One region of the Acetomicrobium sp. S15 genome, then DNA from elsewhere that is predicted to be linked to it. Evidence: riboswitches for the same ligand, from Rfam matches in the RefSeq annotation. Region 1 holds a riboswitch; each other region holds the start of a gene.
The links. A riboswitch is a leader RNA that binds a small molecule or an ion and turns the genes downstream of it on or off. The one in region 1 is predicted to bind molybdenum cofactor.

Region 1 (6,002 bases):
TAAAGCTATTCCGAACAAGGCGCTCTCGAAGCGCGCACCGAGTAAAAAACCATCTTGTTTGAATTATCTCAAAACCCGCAATTGCTTTCAAGTATCTTCGCTTATGATAAAATAAAACTGCGTATGTCAGGAAAAGCGGTATTTGTGGAAAGCGAGGGGAAAGGCTTTGACTTCACGTGCGACGAAGGCCCCAAGTTTACGCAATGGCCACCTTTCACAATGTTTTGGGCCTCAAAAAAGCTCGACCCGGCCTCCATCGAGAAGAAACCCCCGATGGACCAAGACGTTCCAGGATCTGGCAGTCGCCATCGATTCATCGGGGCTTTGCCCCTTCGTCATCTTCGGCCCCGGAGCACCCGAAGTGGCATCGCGACTCTCTGCAACTACAGGGATCGACTTCACTCCTGAAAAGATCGTGGAGTGCGGCGAGAGAGTATGGAATTTAGAGTGGCTCTTCAACTTCAAGGCCGGTTTTCGACAGAAGACATCGCGCTCTCTCCAGGGCCGTTAAAAGAACCCATCCCGGCAGGGCCTATGAGGGAAAGCATTGTAGGCTGGGCGAGATGCTCCCAAAATATCACGAGCTTCGGAGATGGAACAAAAATGGTATGCCTACGGAAGAAAAACTCAAAGAGCTGAAATTAGCTTAAAATAATAGCATAGGTTTCGAGGCGGGTTCTGTGTCACGATGAGCGCAAGCCCACCTCGTGCTTCCTCACTAACAGAAGGAGGGGATTTTATGGAACCGAAAGAAGCTTCCCAAAAGCTCGACCAACTGCTGCGGTTAGATACATTTCCAGTAGGGGTAAAATTTTACGCCAAAGAAGAAGACCTGCCCAGGGCGCCGCTACCTTTCAAACTCAACATATGCCAATTGGTCTGCATGGCACGTTATCAAAAGATGGGCAACAGTGGCGTCCCAGAAAAGATGGTATGCGCTTTCGGCGCGGCATGTTTAGGTTTAATCAAAACCCCGGAAGCCATCCTTTCTGGGAAAGCTGCCGTGGGGCCTTATTGCAAAAACGAGGAAGTGGCTAAAAAATTCATGGCCAACGTATACAGGCTCGGGGATACAGGCAAAAAATATGCCGGCATATTTATATCCCCATTAGAAAAGTTTACCGATGAACCCGACGTAGTCGTGCTATACGGAAACCCAGCCCAGATGATGCGCTTGATTCACGCAAACGCTTATGACACCGGGGAAAAGACCACGGCTGACACCGTGGCTGAGGGAGCCATGTGCTCTGCCATAGGGTTTGCTATGGGAACAGGCAAACCCACCGTCGGCTTTCCCTGCGCCGGCGACAGGATATTTGGCGGCACACAGCACTATGAACTCGTATATGCCGCGCCTTGGGCCCTTTTCCGCGACAGGCTTGTAAACAACCTCGAATTCACGGCAAAGGGAGGTTTTTCAGTATATCCGGTGCCGCCTTATATGGCCTTTACGCCCGAAATGCCGCCTGCCTACTCCATAAAGCAAGAAGATTTATAACCTACGGTCTATAAGCGATATACGAAAATGCAAAGCGAGGTGGGTTTCTGTGACGTTTGATCCTTTAACTTACCGTTACCCGTCGCGGAGGAACGTGGTTTTTTCGCGCCTCGGCATGGTATCTACAGGGCAGGTCCTTGCCGCCCAAGCGGGCCTTGAAATCCTCAAAAAAGGCGGAAACGCTGTAGATGCAGCCGTGGCAACGGCTGCATGCCTTACGGTTACAGAACCCACCTCCTGCGGCATCGGCGGAGACGCTTTTTGCATCATTTGTACGGACGGGAAACTTTACGGCCTAAACGCAAGCGGATGTGCTCCCAAAGCCCTTTCGATCGAACGCTTAAAGAAAGAAGGTTACGACGAAATCCCAAAAAGCGGCTGGGTTCCCGTGACCGTCCCGGGGGTGCCGGCAGCCTGGGCAGAGCTCATTAAAAAGTTTGGCAAACTTCCGCTAAAAGATGTGCTAAGGCCGGCTGCAGAGTACGCGCGGAATGGCTATCCGGTCTCCCCTACCGTATCGTCGGCCTGGAAAGAAAGCTGCTCGCGCTTCGAAAAAGAGCTTTCCGGTGAGATAAAAGAGGCATGGTTTGAGACCTTTGCACCCCGCGGGCGCGCGCCCCAAGCGGGAGAAACGCTGAATTTACCGGACCACGCAGAAACGCTTGAACTTATTGGCGAAAGCGAAAGTGAAGTCTTTTACAGGGGCGAGATCGCCCGAAAAATAGCGGACTTTGCCAGAAAAACGGGCGGCTTCATCGATGAGGAAGACTTAGCATCTTTTGCCCCCGAATGGGTCGAACCCGTTAAAATAGATTACCGCGGCTACGACGTATGGGAGCTTCCTCCAAATGGCCAGAGTATAGTGGCCCTCATAGCTTTAAACATTTTGAAAGGATTTTCCTTCACGGAAAAAGAAAACCCAGTTACGTATCACTTGCAGATAGAGGCGATAAAGGCCGCTTTCGCAGACGGGCTTGCATACATAGCAGACCCTTCCTGCGAGAGCGTTCCAACGGAAGAGCTATTATCTCAAGAAAGGACCGCCAAAAGGAGGGCTCTCATAGGCCAAGAGGCAAAGGTTTGGCACCCTGGCCCTATCGGCGGAAGCGATACCGTATATTTAGCCACGGCAGACGGCAATGGGAACATGGTCTCCTACATACAGAGCAACTACATGGGCTTCGGCTCAGGCATCGTCGTGCCGAAAACGGGCGTGGCGCTCCAAAATAGAGGTGCCTGCTTTTCACTCTCTCCCGATCATCCAAACGCCTTAAGGCCCGGCAAGCGCCCGTATCATACGATAATTCCTGGTTTTATCTCTAAAGACGGCAAACCCATAGGGCCTTTCGGCATAATGGGAGCCTTTATGCAACCTCAGGCTCACGTTCAAGTCCTCATGAATATGCTCGACTTCGGCCTAAACCCCCAAGAGGCGCTCGATGCCCCGCGCTGGATGTGGGTAAAATGTAAAGAGGTGCTCTTGGAATACGGCTTCCCGGAGCACATAGCTGCTGCGCTCGCCAGGCGCGGTCACGACGTGGCTATATCTTCGAAACACGCGCCCTTCGGCAGGGGGCAGATAATCTGGAGGATGGAAAACGGAAATCTTTGCGGCGGAACGGAGCCGAGGACCGACGGCACGATCGCCGCATGGTAGGCAGTAAAACTCTTACGATCATGCATAACATAGATTTAACTAACAAAGCACATCTTAGTTTTTAGCTTGATGCGCATACCGTTGGCAAAGCTCTATACTGCTGCAGCTTTAGTTCCTCTTACGCCTTGAGGGTGTCTGTGTTCTCAGGGTTCAGCATGCATAGCTAATTAAGAAGAATCTTGTTGGTATCCTTACCACCGGAATATTTCCACGCTATGTGACATAGAGCCGCTCGCGGCTCTTGACAGGCTTATGTTTCTGTGTTAATGCTTTTTCTGAGAAGGAGGGTCACAGGCAACTGCGTAACTCCTAAAAATTGTCTCCGACTCATTATTCTCCCTCTGGGAGAGATGAGCGTTAGGGTATTGGGAGCAATCTCAATGCCTGCCAATTCGCAAAGGGGATTACATTGCCTTGAAAGGGGTGATGGCATGACCTTTGCGAATTTTTGATTTTGGGATGCTGGTGCTCGTAACAGAGGGTATCGACTCTTGAAGAGAGCGCAAAGATGAGTCCACGTTCTAAAAAGAAGGAGAGAAGGAGGTAAATAGTATGTGGATTCTGAAAATAAACATGAGCGATAAAACGTATAAATTAGAGGACGTGCCCAATGCTTATAAAAATTTGGGAGGAAGAGGACTAACATCGACCATCGTTTGTGACGAAGTAAATCCCCTGTGTCATCCCCTAGGCCCCAACAACGTCTTAGTTTTTGCACCTGGCATTGTTACAGGTACTGATGCTCCCACATCTGCGCGCGTTTCCGTCGGAGCCAAATCCCCTTTAACGGGTGGAATTAAGGAATCAAACGCAGGGACGTCGTGGAGTGTCGACGTCGCTAGAATGAAGATCAAAGCCATCGTTGTCTATAGTCAACCTAAAGAAGATAAATATTGGATGATCCATATTAGTTGGGATGCCAAAGAGGAAAGGCCAAAAATTGAGTTTCTCCCTGCTGATGAGTACATAGGTAGTGATCTCTACGCTGTATTCCCCAAGATTTACGAACGATTTGGGAAAGGCATCTCCATAGCGGGTATCGGAGTCGCGGGAGAGTATGGATATGCCAACTCTGGGATCGTATTTAACGACCTCAAAGGCCAACCTACTCGTTACTCGGGTCGAGGCGGACTTGGTTCTGTAATGGGAAGCAAACGCCTCAAATTTATAGTCACAAGTGCTCAAGGGGCGCCAGAAGTGCCAATTGTTGATAAAGCTTTATTCGATCAAGGTTGCGAAAAGCTTGCCAATGCTCTGCGTACTCATGATATCACAAAGCCGAAGGGTGGTTTAAACACGTATGGCACAGCTGTGCTCATCAATATATTGAATGAGGCTGGGGGGCTTCCAACGCGCAATTTCAAAACAGGTCGCTTTGAGGGAGCACCTAAGATTGCCGGTGAGGCAATATTTGAAGGAAATAAGACTCGTGTTGGAAAAGAAGTTTACAATCATGCCTGTAGCCCAGGTTGCATCATACAGTGCTCTAATACATGGTACAAGCAAGATGGAAGAGAGCACGTCTCCTGTGTCGAGTATGAGTCGGATTGGTCTCTGGGCGCTAACCTGGGCATTGACAACCTGGACCAAATTGCAGAGATGGTACGGCTATGCAACGCCTATGGATTGGACACTATTGAGACGGGTGGCACCCTTGGTGTGGCCGCAGAAGCGGGTATCTTCAAATTTGGTGACGGAGAAAAGGCCATAGAGCTAATTCATGAGATTGGGAAGGGGACCCCCTTGGGCCGTATCCTCGGGAGTGGCACTGCATCCGCAGGACGCGTTCTTGGCGTTGTGCGGATTCCAGCGGTCAAAGGGCAAGGCATGCCTGCTTACGAGCCACGTGCAGTTAAAGGTATAGGAGTAACCTATGCCACGAGTACTATGGGAGCTGATCACACTTCAGGTTACACTATAAACAACGAGATATTAGGCGTTGGCGGTAAAGTAGATCCTTTATCCCCTGAAGGTAAGGCCGCCATTAGTCGCAACCTTCAAGCTGCTACTGCATTCCTCGATTCTACAGGCCACTGTCTCTTTATCGCCTTTGCCATCTTAGATATTCCTAGTGGATTCGAGGGCTTTGTGGAGGAGTGTAATGGTATCTTAGGAACAAATTGGACCGCAGAGGATGTAATAAAAATCGGACTTGAAATACTTAGAAAGGAACGTGCTTTCAATGTGGCTGCCGGTCTGAACGATTCACATGATAGAATGCCAGAGTTCATGAAATATGAGCCCCTGCCTCCGCATAACCATACATTTGACGTACCTGATGAAGTCCTAGATAGCGTACTCAAGACTGTTTAAGCATTCGGAGCATTCTATATAAAGCGGACGGAGAGAACTCTCTCTGTCCGCTTTTTTAAAAATAAAGCTGATGTGATTGTGCTATAAACTAAAGGGAGTAAACGTGAGGTGTGTCTATGAAAGTAAAAGTAAAACTTTACGCTATGTTGACAAATCGTACAAAAAAAACAGAGCGAGGAGCCCCAGTTGAGATCGAGCTTCCAGAAGGCGAAAGCGTCATGGGATTGCTCAATCGCCTGAAATTATCTGTTGATGAAGTGCGCATGATATATGTTAATGGTCGATCGCGTCAGCTCGATTGGCAACTTAGGGACGGAGATGAGGTTGGTCTTTTCCCACCAGTAGGTGGCGGATAATCAATCTGTTGTAAGAGGAGGAGCCCTATAATGAAAATAGAAATCGACGTTTGGCTTTATGGTGCTTTATCTCGTTTTGGAGGAGAAAATGCGTCGACGGGTTTTGCTCATTTAAAGGTCTCGCTTGATCAGGGAAGCACGATCAAAGACCTCCTCGAACAGATTGGAATTCCTACCG
Region 2 (6,002 bases), on a different contig from region 1:
TTTTCGGGTTGATTGGAATGATAATTTCACTTTGATTTTTAAGTGAGGCAACTCGGTAGGTTGACAGCGGAGGAGTCGATTGCTAAAATCATGTGGAAGCAAAAAATTCCTCGAGAGAAACGAGATTGCATAAAAATGAGCATGCAAAAGATAGCTGTAAGGTGGCTGTAGTGACATTAAAACATGTGAGAGACTTTGTTCGTACCTGTCCTTTTCCTTTTATCACTTGAAATTGATAACAGTGCGTACTGTGGAAGAATCGGCGTGAAAGTGACCGTTTTCAATATATGTTAGGTAGTCTCTGCATTTTTTTGAGGGCTTTATTAGCCTGAGTTTTTAGCTTTTCCCGGCCTTTTGACCAGTTTTTGGAGGCACTACATCTCGAGGGATGCTCAAGAAGCCTCTTTGTCACCATGAAGAGGTTAGCGAGGGCGAAAGCGATACACAGGCAGTTCGTATTTTTGGCCAGGTCCTTGCAATGTACCTTGACGAAACTGAGTATATTCTTGACGGCGCCGAAGGCGTGTCGCGCCCTGACCCTTATGCGGAAAAGCTTTCTGTTGCTGGCTTTGCCCCCTTTGGTTAACTTTTACTGCTTAACGCCGCGCTTGTGGATTTTTTGCTCGTCATGGAGTGGAGTGCTTTTTGGCGATGGCCTCGCTATTGCCGAAACGCGCAAAGTTTTCCTGTAGGCTAAATTTCGCATCTTTAGCCCTGTATATAGCTTCTATGTAGCTTCCTAAAGCAGCGTTCGTGTAATGGCATCGTCATAAACCTGTTCTAAGCGGTCAAGGTATATAAGGTAAAGGCATAAGGTATTAGAATTAAGAGATTTTATAAAACCAAACCTCCGAGTCGTCGTGCCTAAGGGGAATTCTCTATTCCCTATGGGCGGCGACCGATAGGTTTTCCCGGAAACGGGAAAGCCTCCCGTTATTTGGAAAGGAGGAGGCGCTGAAGAGCGCTTACAAAAAACGTAAGCCTTCTTTGGCAAAAGGGTCGCCTCCTTAATAAGAGGTGACCCTTTTTTAACCTCCTTAAAACGATTTAAAGCGAATGCTTAAAGCAAAACGTACGGTTGGAAGGGAGGAGGACTTATAAAAACCGCTTTAGGCATCCGAGAAAAACGAGGAGGGAAATCATGAAACAGTACTTAAGGAAAAGCATTAGGGTCAATGGATATCCTCATCACGTAGTAGCCTCCCCCGACACCATGCTAGTCAACATAATAAGAAAACAACTGGGCTTAACGGGCACAAAGCTCGGATGTGGATCAGGCCAATGCGGAGCATGTGAAGTCATCATGAACGGCAAGCTCATGCGTTCCTGCATCGTAAGATGGGATAGAGTGCCAGAAGACGTTGAAATTTTGACCATAGAAGGTTTGGGAACGCCCGACAAGCTTCATGCGCTTCAGTGGGCTTACGTAAAAACTGGCGCCATACAGTGCGGTTTTTGCACGCCAGGTTTCATTATGAGCTCAAAGGCCTTACTGGACGAAAACCTGAACCCAACTCGCGAAGAGGTCCGAGAGTGGTTCCACAAAAACCGCAACGCCTGCAGGTGTAATGGCTACATACAAATAGTCGATGCCGTAATGCTTGCCGCTAAAGTCCTCCGGGGCGAAGAAGAGATGACGGATTTTTCTGAAATGTTAGGCAGGGATGGTTCGGTCTGGGGCAGCAGGTTCCCGAGGCCAAGCGCAGTCTATAAGGCCACCGGTACATGGGACTTTGGCGATGACGTGGCGTTAAAGCTGCCCGACGAGACGTTATTTGCCGTTTGCGTATGTCCCGAAACTCACCACGCCATAGTCAAAAAGATAGACTTCAGCGAAGCCGAAAAGATGCCAGGAGTATATAAGATCGTAACGACAGCAGACATCTACGCTAACAAGGGCACGAACAGGATCAGGGGCCAAGTGGGCTCTAAAACCGCCACGACCAACGGCTGGGAACGCCGCATCCTCGTAGAGGAAGGAGACAAGATCCGCCAATGGGGAGAGGCGGTGGCCATCGTTTGCGCAACTACAGAGGAAGAAGCCAGGGCCGCTGCCGTAAAGGTGAAAGTCGAGCTGGAGGAACTTCCGCCACTGCTTAACATCAAAGACGCCATGGCCAAAGACGCCATCAAGGTCTATGACGAGATCGAAGGCATCGACGACATGCCTAACTGCTTCAACAAACGGCCCATAGTAAAGGGAGAGGACCCGGCTCCTCTTTTGGACAAGGCCCCCTACGTGGTGGAAGAAACGTTCCTGAGTTCCAGGCAGCCACATTTGACGATTGAAACGGATTGTGGCTTCGGTTATTTCGACGAAGAAGGCCGTCTAACAATTCAAAACAAAAGCATAGCCTTATATCTGCACCAAACGGCGATAGCCCGCGGTTTGGGAGTGCCACCCTCAAGGATCCGCATGGTCCAGAACAACACAGGCGCCACCTTTGGATACAAGATAGCCGTTACCAATGAAGCCCTCATCGGTGCCTGCGTCATCGCCACGGGACGGCCCGTTTACATGCGGCTCAACATGAAGGAGAATATCCTGCGTATGCCTAAGCGTTCCCCCTTCCTCATAAAGCTTCGCATAGGAGCCGACGAAAAGGGGAAGCTTGTGGGGCTTGAGCACACCTGGTATGTCGACCATGGGCCCTATTCGGAAGCCAGTCAGGACCTCACCAACAGAGAGGCCCAATTCATGGGAGCGCCTTATGGGGTTGAAAGGATCCGTGGCCGTGGCTATACCTTCTTCACAAATCACAAATGGTGCGGTGCCTTTAGATGTTACGGCGCACCTCAGACTTATCTCGCCGAGGAAGTCGCCATGGACATGCTCGCCGAAAAAGTGGGCATGGATCCGCTCGAATTTAGGGAGAAAAACCTTATCCGCCCAGGCGGAACGATGCCGAGCGGACAAAAGCCTGAAGTGTATCCGCTCCAGGCAATGGTAACGAGGATCAAGCCTTTTTACGAAGAGGCGAAGAAACGGGCAGCTGCCCTTTCAACAGATACAGTCAAAAGAGGAGTCGGCGTGTCGATCGGCATTTACGATTGCAACAGGGACGGCCCGGACGAATCTCACAGTGCTATCGAGCTGACCAAAGATGGCGTAATCCTATACAACACATGGGAAGATCATGGTCAGGGGGCTGATATCGGCTGTATTGGCACGGCGCACGAAGCGTTAAAACCCATCGGCATAAAACCTGAGCAAATTAAGCTCGTCTGCAACGACACGGCCAAGGCGCCAAACAGCGGTAACGCCTCGGCCAGCAGGAGCCAGGTGATGACGGGCGGTGCGATCGTGGACAGCTGCAGGCAATTGCTCGACGCGATGCGCAGACCCGACGGAACCTACCGAACTTACGAAGAGATGATTGAAGAAGGAATCCCCACGACCTACGAAGGTTACTGGAAGGCTACGCTCCGTAACGTCGACGGCGAAGTGCAATTTGGTGTGCCGATAGACGATGAGACCGGCCAGGGCTATCCTTTCGCCAACCACCAGTTCGGCGTGTTCATGGCCGAGGTGGCCGTCGATGTCAACACCGGCAAAACCACTGTCGAAAGGTTCACCCTCGTGGACGATGTGGGGAAGATAAACAATTACGCCGTGGTGGAAGGGCAGTTATACGGCGGCATCGCCCAGGGCATCGGCTTTGCGCTGACGGAAGATTTCGACGATGTACACAAACACGATAATCTCATCAGTTGCGGCCTGCCTTACGCCAAAGATATCCCAGACGACATAAAACTGATCCACATGGAAACGCCCCGCGAATTCGGCACCTTCGGAGCCAGCGGGACCGGCGAGCTGCCGCATTCCGCTTCACACGCTGCTATCCTCAACGCCATTTACAACGCTGTCGGCATCCGCATCAAGGAGTTACCCGCAAAACCTGAAAAGATATTGGCGGGCTTGAAACAGTAAAGGTCATATTTTTACCGGGAGCCCTTAGGCCACATGTCTTTGGGCTCTCGGTAACTTTTTTAAGAAAACTCTAAGAAACTCTTGAACAAAAACTTTAAAAAAACCGTATCTCAATATGCACCAGGCATTAACCACCTTTTCCTCTGTCCTTTGGTTAATTTGTCGCAACACCACACCTCTGAGGATGTTCAGCAAGCCTCTTTCTCATCCTGAGGTGGTTTGTAAATATATAGGTGACATTTAAACAGTTCATATTCTTGCCAAGTCCTTTACCAGACGTTGACACAAGCGAAGATGTTTGGACTGCCCTGTGATTGCCCCATGTCTCATTTCTCAAGAAGAGTGGGACCTAAGAGAACAAAACAGTGCATGCCTTCCTTAGTATTATTGGTAAGCTATCTGGACACTCAGGTGCAACTATTATTCGATACCAGTAGGACTTTAGACTCAATTTATATGGTTAATAAAAGTCAGAGTTGCATTCCTTGCGTTGTTTATGCTATCCTTTTATCACAATCGTTCGACTTTCGAAAGTAGAAGGGACTGAATAAATGGAAAATATGCTTGCCTATAAGAGCCTTTCCGCTGCCGTGCGAGATAAGATAATTGACCTTATTCTCTTTTCTGGGAGGTACAAACCTGGGGATTGGCTGAACGAATCAGACATTGCAATTGAGCTTGAGGTGAGCAAGGCTCCAATTCGCGAGGCCCTGCGCGAGCTTGCGGCAAAAGGGTTAGTGAAGATAGTTCCGCGAAAAGGCAGCTATGTGGCTGCTTTCACCGAGAACGAGATGGAGGAACTTTACAACTTGCGCTTTTTCTTGGAGATGCAGATATACAAAGACCTCATCAATAAAAAGAGGTTAGAAGAGGATGATCTGGCGTACCTGGTGCATCTCGTCGATAAGATGGTCGATTCTTCTCAGGAAGAAGCTCTTAGGGAGGTGATCTTGCCCAAATTCATGGCGTTGGATATAGAGTTCCACCAGTACTTGTGGAGAAAATCGGGCTTACGGCTTACGCGGAAGATACTGACAAATATACATTATCAAATCCTCTTGGGCATCATGGAAGACTTAAAGCATGCCGAAAGCTTGGAAGAGACGGCACGCCTTCACTACGAAGTGATTAAAGCACTTCGCCGGGCTGACATCAAGACGCTCGAGGAGAACCGCGCTTACAGCTACTTCGTGCGGCGTAAAACGGGCTTCGCAGACGTCCAGAAAAAAACAGATACAGGCTCTCTTCTGCCTGAAGAAAAGCCCGCTGCTCTGTAGTTATGAGTTTGTCTAAATTTATGTGGAGGTGAACATGGACGTGGTGAACAAGATTGCAAAACGCTTAAGGGAGCTTCTGTCTCGTAACCAAATATTGGTAGCACCAGGAACTCACGATGCCCTCACAGCTAAAATCATCGAAATGACGGGTTTTGAAGCTGTTTACATGACAGGCTACGGCACATCGGCCAGCGTGCTCGGTCAACCCGATGTAGGGCTTTTAACACAAACTGAGATGGCTTTTAGGGCAGCTAACATTGTCGAAGCTGTAAGTGTTCCCGTTATAGCCGATGGCGATACGGGCTTCGGCAACGCCATAAACGTGCAAAGGACGGTGCGCCTCTACGAAAAGGCAGGAGTGGCTTGCATTCAGATAGAGGACCAAGTGGCTCCCAAAAAGTGCGGTCACATGCTCGGTAGAGAAGTGATATCGACAGAGGAGATGGTCGGTAAGATCAAAGCAGCCTGCGATGCCAGATTTGATGATGACTTCATGATAATGGCTCGTACAGACGCGCGGACCAACTTCGGTATCGATGCGGCTATAGAGCGAGCCAAGGCCTACGAGGAAGCGGGTGCCGACATAATCTTCGTCGAGTCTCCCGAGTCGGTAGAAGAGATGAAAAAGATCACATCAAGCTTCAAAGTGCCGGTTTTAGCCAACATGATAGAGCACGGAAGAACCCCTCTTTTGTCTGCTCAAGAGCTACAGGAAATAGGCTACAACATAGCCATATACCCAGTTTCTTCTACTTATGTCGAAGCTAAAGCGGTTTTGGATCTCATGAATGAGC
Region 3 (6,002 bases), on a different contig from region 1:
AAGGGTCTCCTCGTTACGAGGAACCGCAAAACGGAACACAGCATTGTTCATTACGCGCGACCTCCTTCTTGCCGAGGTCAAGGACGGCACGCTCAAGCGTTTGATCTGCAAACGGAGCCGTTGCTATCCAAAACCGGCATTATCTTATAGTAGCGGGGCGTTTTCAAAGTCCGAAATAACCCCACCCTATTTATAGCATATCAAAAATCATTTTAAAATACCCTTCAAGACATAGGTTTTTACCTGCGTCATCTCTTCTATCGTGCACGGTATGCCTTCGCGGCCGATGCCGCTCATTTTATAACCGCCAAAGCGATGGTCGATATGTCTATAGCGGCTGTTTCCGTTAATTACGACCGTGCCCGCCTCTACTTTCGACATGAACCTGATGCCCTTATTGACATCCGAGGTAACTACTCCCGCGCAGAGGCCGTATTTGGTATTATTAGAGATAGCCAAAGCCTCTTCTTCCGTTTTAAAGGTGATTATCGGAAAGACCGGCCCGAAGATCTCCATATCTTTCGCTACGTCCATGTCTGGGGTGACATCGACCAGGATGGTCGGCTCAAAGAACGCCCCGTTTCTCTTGCCCCCGCAAATGCACTTGGCGCCTTGCTGTATCGTTAATTTGACCTGCTCCTCGACTCTTTTAGCGGCGTTTTCGTTGATTAGACAACCTAATTCTGTGCTGGGGTCCAAGATGTCGCCCTTGACAATTTTTTCAAACTTGGCTTTAAGCTTGTCTGCAAAGTCCTTAGCTATTGGTTCTTGAACGATAAACCTCTTGGGAGAACAACAGATTTGGCCGGCATTTGCTATCCTCCCGCTGTAAGCTTCGTTAACGGCTAACTCCAGGTCTCCATCGGCGAAAATAACCATCGGGTCATTCCCGCCGAGCTCAAGTGTTACTCTATGTAGGGCATCTGCAGAATCTCTCATCACAACGATGCCGGCTTCTGTGCTGCCGGTCAGCGTAATAGCGTTAACTTTCGTGCTGCTGCATAAAATCTTCCCCACCATCGACCCGCTGCCTGTTATCACCTGGGCCACGCTACCCGGAACGCCGGCTTCTAACAATAGCTCCGTCAAGCGTATAACTACGAGAGGGTTATCCGACGAGGGCTTTATGACAACCGCATTGCCCGAGGCCAAGGCCGGTGCAACCTTATGGGCAAAGAGAGTTGTAGGGAAGTTAAAGGGAAGGATACAGGCAATGACGCCTAAGGGTTCCCTTCTGGTAAAAAGTATGTCTTTTTCTGCGCCAGGCTGACAGTCAGGCACAGTCTCTCCGTATAGGTGCTTCGCCCTTTCCACAAACCCTTCGAACAACATAATGGCCGTATTGACTTCACCGACGCACTGCGAGAACGGCTTTCCCATATCTTTGCTTTGCAACGTCGCCAATTCTTTTTTATGGCTTTCGAGCAAACCTGTATATTTGACGAGAATTTTAGAACGCTCGACCAAGGGCGTATCGGCCCACAATTTTTTACCCTCTTGAGCGATGTCCAAACAATGCTCGATGTCTTCTTTAGTAGCGACAGGAACGGTACCGAGCAATTCCTGCGTGGCCGGATTAAAAACCTTGTTCGTCCTGCCATCGCTCGAATTAACTTTCTTGCCTCCTATAATCATTTGCATAATTCGCCATTCCCCCTGCTTCTTATTGTTTTAACCTGGAGATACATTCAGTATCTTGCTTACAAGAATACGCCAGGGGGAACATGATCGAAAGTTTTTGGATGTTTGTGCTCGCTTTAGCTCTTATTGTTCATATCTTTAATCGATAAAGTTTGACGGGGCGACCTACCCTACGAAAAGCATATTCCACCTCCGCCACCCCTGAATCGACGAGGTGCTCCAGATACCTGCGGGCCGTGGGACGGGATATCTTAAGTTTGTTTCCCAAATCTATTGCTGAAACCGGTTTGTCGAGGGTGCGCAACAGCGACATGACATCGTTTAACAGTTTAACCTGTACTCCCTTGGGCGGGACGAGTACGGGACAAACCGTGCGGGCTCTCATTGATGACCTCACCAGACAGTCCAGCTCCTCCTGCTGCCACGCTGCCTTGCGCTGCGTCAGACCCAAATTGTAAATTCGGTAAGCTTCGAGGGCAGCCTTGAACCTCTGAAACGTAAAGGGTTTTATAAGGTAATCAAAAGCCCCTTGACACAGGGCGCCGCGCACTACATCCGGATCCCTTCCCTCGGAAAGGACGATCAGGTCGACTCTGGGATAAAGGGCCCTCGTCCGGCGAAGTCCCTCAACCTGGCCGAACCCTTTCAGGAAGATGTCCAACAATACGAGGTCTATGGCCTGCGCCCTCAGGACGCTGTCAAGCGCTCTTCCAAAATCGGCCTCCGCGGCTAACGCATAACCCGGGATGCCTTTAAGGTAATCCGCATAAAGGGCTCTCAACATCGGATCTTCGTCCGCGATGAGAACCGCAAGAGAAGGCATATTGTTCCCTCCTTTTCAAACACGGGAGGACATCTCCGTTTCCAAAGACGCCCTATCGGCCTGACGCCATAGACAGATCGCCCTTAGGCAAAACAGGCTCGGAGGTTTTGTACTTTTATGTAAATAGCATAAACTCGCCTTTCGTGCAACCTTGATCGCTCGAAAATTTCTTTTCGCACCACAACCAAAAAGAGTGCAGGCTGGCAAAGACTACATGAAAAGCCATATATTGCGATAGTCCTTCAAGATAAGTGATAAAATGAGCTAAGCGTCTAACTGCACTATAAAGGAACAGGACGATGTTCGGGGTGAAGGAGGAGGATGTGCTGTGCGGGATGAGCGAGTTTCATCCGCCTTCGCATTGGGGGTTTGTCTGGCAATAGGCCTCATAGTGGCGGGGTATTTGGTGGGAGGCGCATTGCTCAAGGCCAGATCTGCGGAGCGGTTCGTCACGGTGAAAGGGCTCTCGGAAAAGATTGTGGAGGCGGACTTGGCTATATGGAACATATCCTTTCGTGATGCAGCGAATGATTTAGAGGGGCTTCAGCAGCTTGTGGACGCTAATAAGGCAAAAGTGCACAACTTCTTATTGGGGATGGGTTTCGAGGAAGCGGAGATTTCGAGCATGCCACCCCAAATCACGGACGTAAAGTCGCTGCCTTACATGGATCCCTCCAGGGACAGGGAGTTTCGTTATACGGCTGTGACAAAGCTAACCCTACGTTCGGCCAAAGTTCCCCTCGTCAAAAAGGCCCTCGAGCGCGCAGGAGAGCTTGTGTCCGCAGGTATTGTCCTCGCCGAAGACAGTGCCACCGAATTTTCTTTCACTAAGCTGAACGATATTAAACCTGAAATGATCGCCGAAGCGACTAAAAGCGCCAGAGAAGCGGCGGAGCAGTTCGCCAGGGATTCCGGCAGCCATGTTGGGGCGATACGGAGGGCAAATCAAGGCTACTTCACAATAGACGACAGAGATAGGGGCTCGCCCGACTACAAAACTGTCCGCGTAGTGACTACGGTGGAATTTTTCCTGACGAACCCATGACTTTGGCGCAGAATCTTCGCTACGAGTCGGGGGTGTGCCCTGTTGGCTCGAGTCTTAGCCATCTGTATTAGTTCGGCAAGGCAAGAAGCAAAAAGGGGCGCTTCCGAGGCACGCTTCGTCGCCGGTGAAGGTATAGAAGGCGATTCCCACAGGGGGTTCTCAGACCGCCATGTGAGCCTGTTGCGTGCCGAGGATATAAGGGCTGCCGAGGCAGAGGCGGGCTTTTCCTTCCCGCCGGGTTCGCTGGCAGAAAATTTGGTCATAGAGGGCCTCCCGAGTGAAATTCCCGTTGGCGCAAAGCTAAAAGTGGGATCCGAAGTGATATTGCTCGTGGCCGAAAAGGGCAAAAAACCTGACGAGCCCCATTCTTATGACTACAAAGGGTGGTGCCTGTTGCCCAAAGTAGGCTACTTCCTCCAAGTCCTCAAAGGAGGCGTCGTAAGGCCTGGCGACGAAGTCGTCATGACCGAAGACAAAAAGCGCTAAGAGATCTCACCACCTCTTAGAAACAGTTCGTTATTATTGCCTCCGCTTCCGCTGCTCATGAAAAACGCTCCCATTCTGCTCATCAAGGCTGCATAACCAACGCTCTCAAAGCCGATCAAACCATCCATCTCAGCCTCGTCACCAACTACCCATCACCGCACTTGTCAGCCGCAAATATGGGGAAGCCGGCTAAAAATACAACCCGGGGCGCGAAAGTCGGGTTAAGAAAACACCAACCGCACCCCGGGCTGTAGCAGTTCCGTGAACGATGCTTACGCCTTAAGCCCCAATGCCTCGAGCGCCCTCTCTGCAGCGATAGAGGCCATCCTCTTCAGGGCCTCGGGCGTCTGGCCACCAAAGTGAGGCGTTACGATGAAGTTGTCGAGCTCATAAAGGGGAGAACGGAGGCACGGTTCAACCTCCATAACGTCAGCCGCCATCCCCGCAAGTTTACCGCTCTTCAGGGCTTCATAAGCCGCCGCCTCATCGACGATGCCACCTCTGCCCGCGTTCACCAAATATGCGCCATCTTTCATCATGGCTATCTGAGGGATAGAGATCATGTGGTGCGTTTCCGGCGTCAGGGGTGCGTGAATCGAAATCACGTCGCTTTCCCGCAAAAGCTCTTCCAGACTTACGAGCTTTACGCCCATCTCGCGGGCCGCCTCCTGTGATACATACGGATCAAAAGCGAGCACGCTCATGCCGAAGGCCCTGGAAAGCTCTGCTACTCTCCTTCCGACGTTCCCGACAGCCACGAGGCCGAGGGTCTTTCCCAACAACTCTCTGCCGTTATAGGCCGCCCGATTCCATACTCCGGATTTGACATCCTTGCTGGCCCTCGGAATCTCCCTGAAAAGGGATATCATGAAACCGAAAGCGAGCTCAGCCACAGACTCGGCATTGCCGCCCGCGGCGTTTATCACTTTTACACCTTTCTCACGGCAATAGCTCAGATCGACATGGTCAAGGCCTGCCGTGGCCGAGGCGACTATTTTCAGGTTCGGCGCTCTGTCGATCACCGAAGGGCCGATCTTCGCCGAGACCCGCATCATAAGAAGATGATACGGCTCAATAACAGAGGCGAGCTCCTCGGTCTTCAATGGCCTTTTGTCCACCGTCACGTCCATGTACTTTCCCAGGATCTCCGCCGCCACAGGATTAATATCATCGATGATGAGAGCCTTAAGCCTTTCACTTGCCATTACTTCCGCCTCCCTAAAATCTTCGTGTCAATTATCACTTGAAACAGCATAGCAAACCAGCCATCTTTTTGCTACCCCAATTGCGCTTATCATAACAGACTTACGGCCAATCTTGCTCGACTCCGCAAGGCTGATTTAGCCTTAGATCTCGATAGAACTCGACACGTCCAAAGAACAAATCTCGTATAATAAGATAAAATGTCTGCCTATAGAACTACACAAGGAGGGAGCACCTTGAGGAGGAGCGACCGCGAGATAAAAGACCCGGCCGAAATAGAGGAAATCTTAAAGAGGGGCAAGGTGTGCCACATCGCCCTTTGCAAAGAAAACGAGCCCTATGTAGTGCCCATGAATTACGCCTGGCGAGATGGCACTCTCTACCTGCACTCAGCGAAGGAGGGCAAAAAGGTCGAATTTGCCCGCCAAAACCCCCGCGTATCGTTTTGTGTCGTATCGGAGTGGGAGGTTGTAGAAGGGCCGGTGCCATGCAGCTGGACAACGCACTATCGCAGCGTCATGGGCTCAGGAAGGGTAGAACTCGTGGAAGATGCCGCCGAAAAAGCCGCGGCGCTTGAGATCTTTATGGAGCATTACACGAAAGGCCCCTTCGAGTTTCCCGAGGCAGCCTTAGACCGTGTGCTGGTCTGGAAGATCCGTGCCGACTCGCTCACTGGGAAGAAAAACGTTTGAAAGAAAAAGGCCGTCTCTTGAGCCTCATCTCCCGCGCGTTACTAATCACGCTTTACGTACTACATTTACGCTGGAGCCGGCGGGCGGACTCGAACCGCCAACCTGCTGATTA

Region 2: another riboswitch for molybdenum cofactor. It lies ahead of EZM41_RS00375 (molybdopterin-dependent aldehyde oxidoreductase); the one in region 1 lies ahead of EZM41_RS02610 (aldehyde ferredoxin oxidoreductase family protein).
Region 3: another riboswitch for molybdenum cofactor. It lies ahead of EZM41_RS06430 (response regulator); the one in region 1 lies ahead of EZM41_RS02610 (aldehyde ferredoxin oxidoreductase family protein).

The regions. Positions count from the first base shown of each region.
Region 1 covers NZ_JADEVE010000091.1:40,896-46,897, reverse strand. Annotated here, with positions in the region: gene EZM41_RS02630 (aldehyde ferredoxin oxidoreductase C-terminal domain-containing protein) at 143-511, shown strand; partial or broken gene EZM41_RS14550 (aldehyde ferredoxin oxidoreductase C-terminal domain-containing protein) at 549-650, shown strand; gene EZM41_RS02620 (DUF169 domain-containing protein) at 740-1,498, shown strand; gene EZM41_RS02615 (gamma-glutamyltransferase) at 1,548-3,155, shown strand; molybdenum cofactor riboswitch at 3,464-3,574, shown strand; gene EZM41_RS02610 (aldehyde ferredoxin oxidoreductase family protein) at 3,708-5,468, shown strand; gene EZM41_RS02605 (MoaD/ThiS family protein) at 5,585-5,824, shown strand; gene EZM41_RS02600 (MoaD/ThiS family protein) at 5,855-6,002, shown strand, end outside.
Region 2 covers NZ_JADEVE010000025.1:28,432-34,433, reverse strand. Annotated here, with positions in the region: gene EZM41_RS00380 (hypothetical protein) at 389-586, shown strand; molybdenum cofactor riboswitch at 837-963, shown strand; gene EZM41_RS00375 (molybdopterin-dependent aldehyde oxidoreductase) at 1,142-3,931, shown strand; gene EZM41_RS00370 (GntR family transcriptional regulator) at 4,483-5,208, shown strand; gene EZM41_RS00365 (isocitrate lyase/PEP mutase family protein) at 5,243-6,002, shown strand, end outside.
Region 3 covers NZ_JADEVE010000221.1:22,738-28,739, reverse strand. Annotated here, with positions in the region: gene pruA (L-glutamate gamma-semialdehyde dehydrogenase) at 1-51, opposite strand, end outside; gene EZM41_RS06435 (aldehyde dehydrogenase family protein) at 208-1,641, opposite strand; gene EZM41_RS06430 (response regulator) at 1,772-2,464, opposite strand; molybdenum cofactor riboswitch at 2,457-2,580, opposite strand; gene EZM41_RS06425 (SIMPL domain-containing protein) at 2,793-3,509, shown strand; gene EZM41_RS06420 (MOSC domain-containing protein) at 3,552-3,995, shown strand; gene EZM41_RS14180 (hypothetical protein) at 3,992-4,123, opposite strand; gene EZM41_RS06415 (hydroxyacid dehydrogenase) at 4,268-5,200, opposite strand; gene EZM41_RS06410 (pyridoxamine 5'-phosphate oxidase family protein) at 5,435-5,890, shown strand; tRNA gene EZM41_RS06405 (tRNA-Thr) at 5,962-6,002, opposite strand, start outside.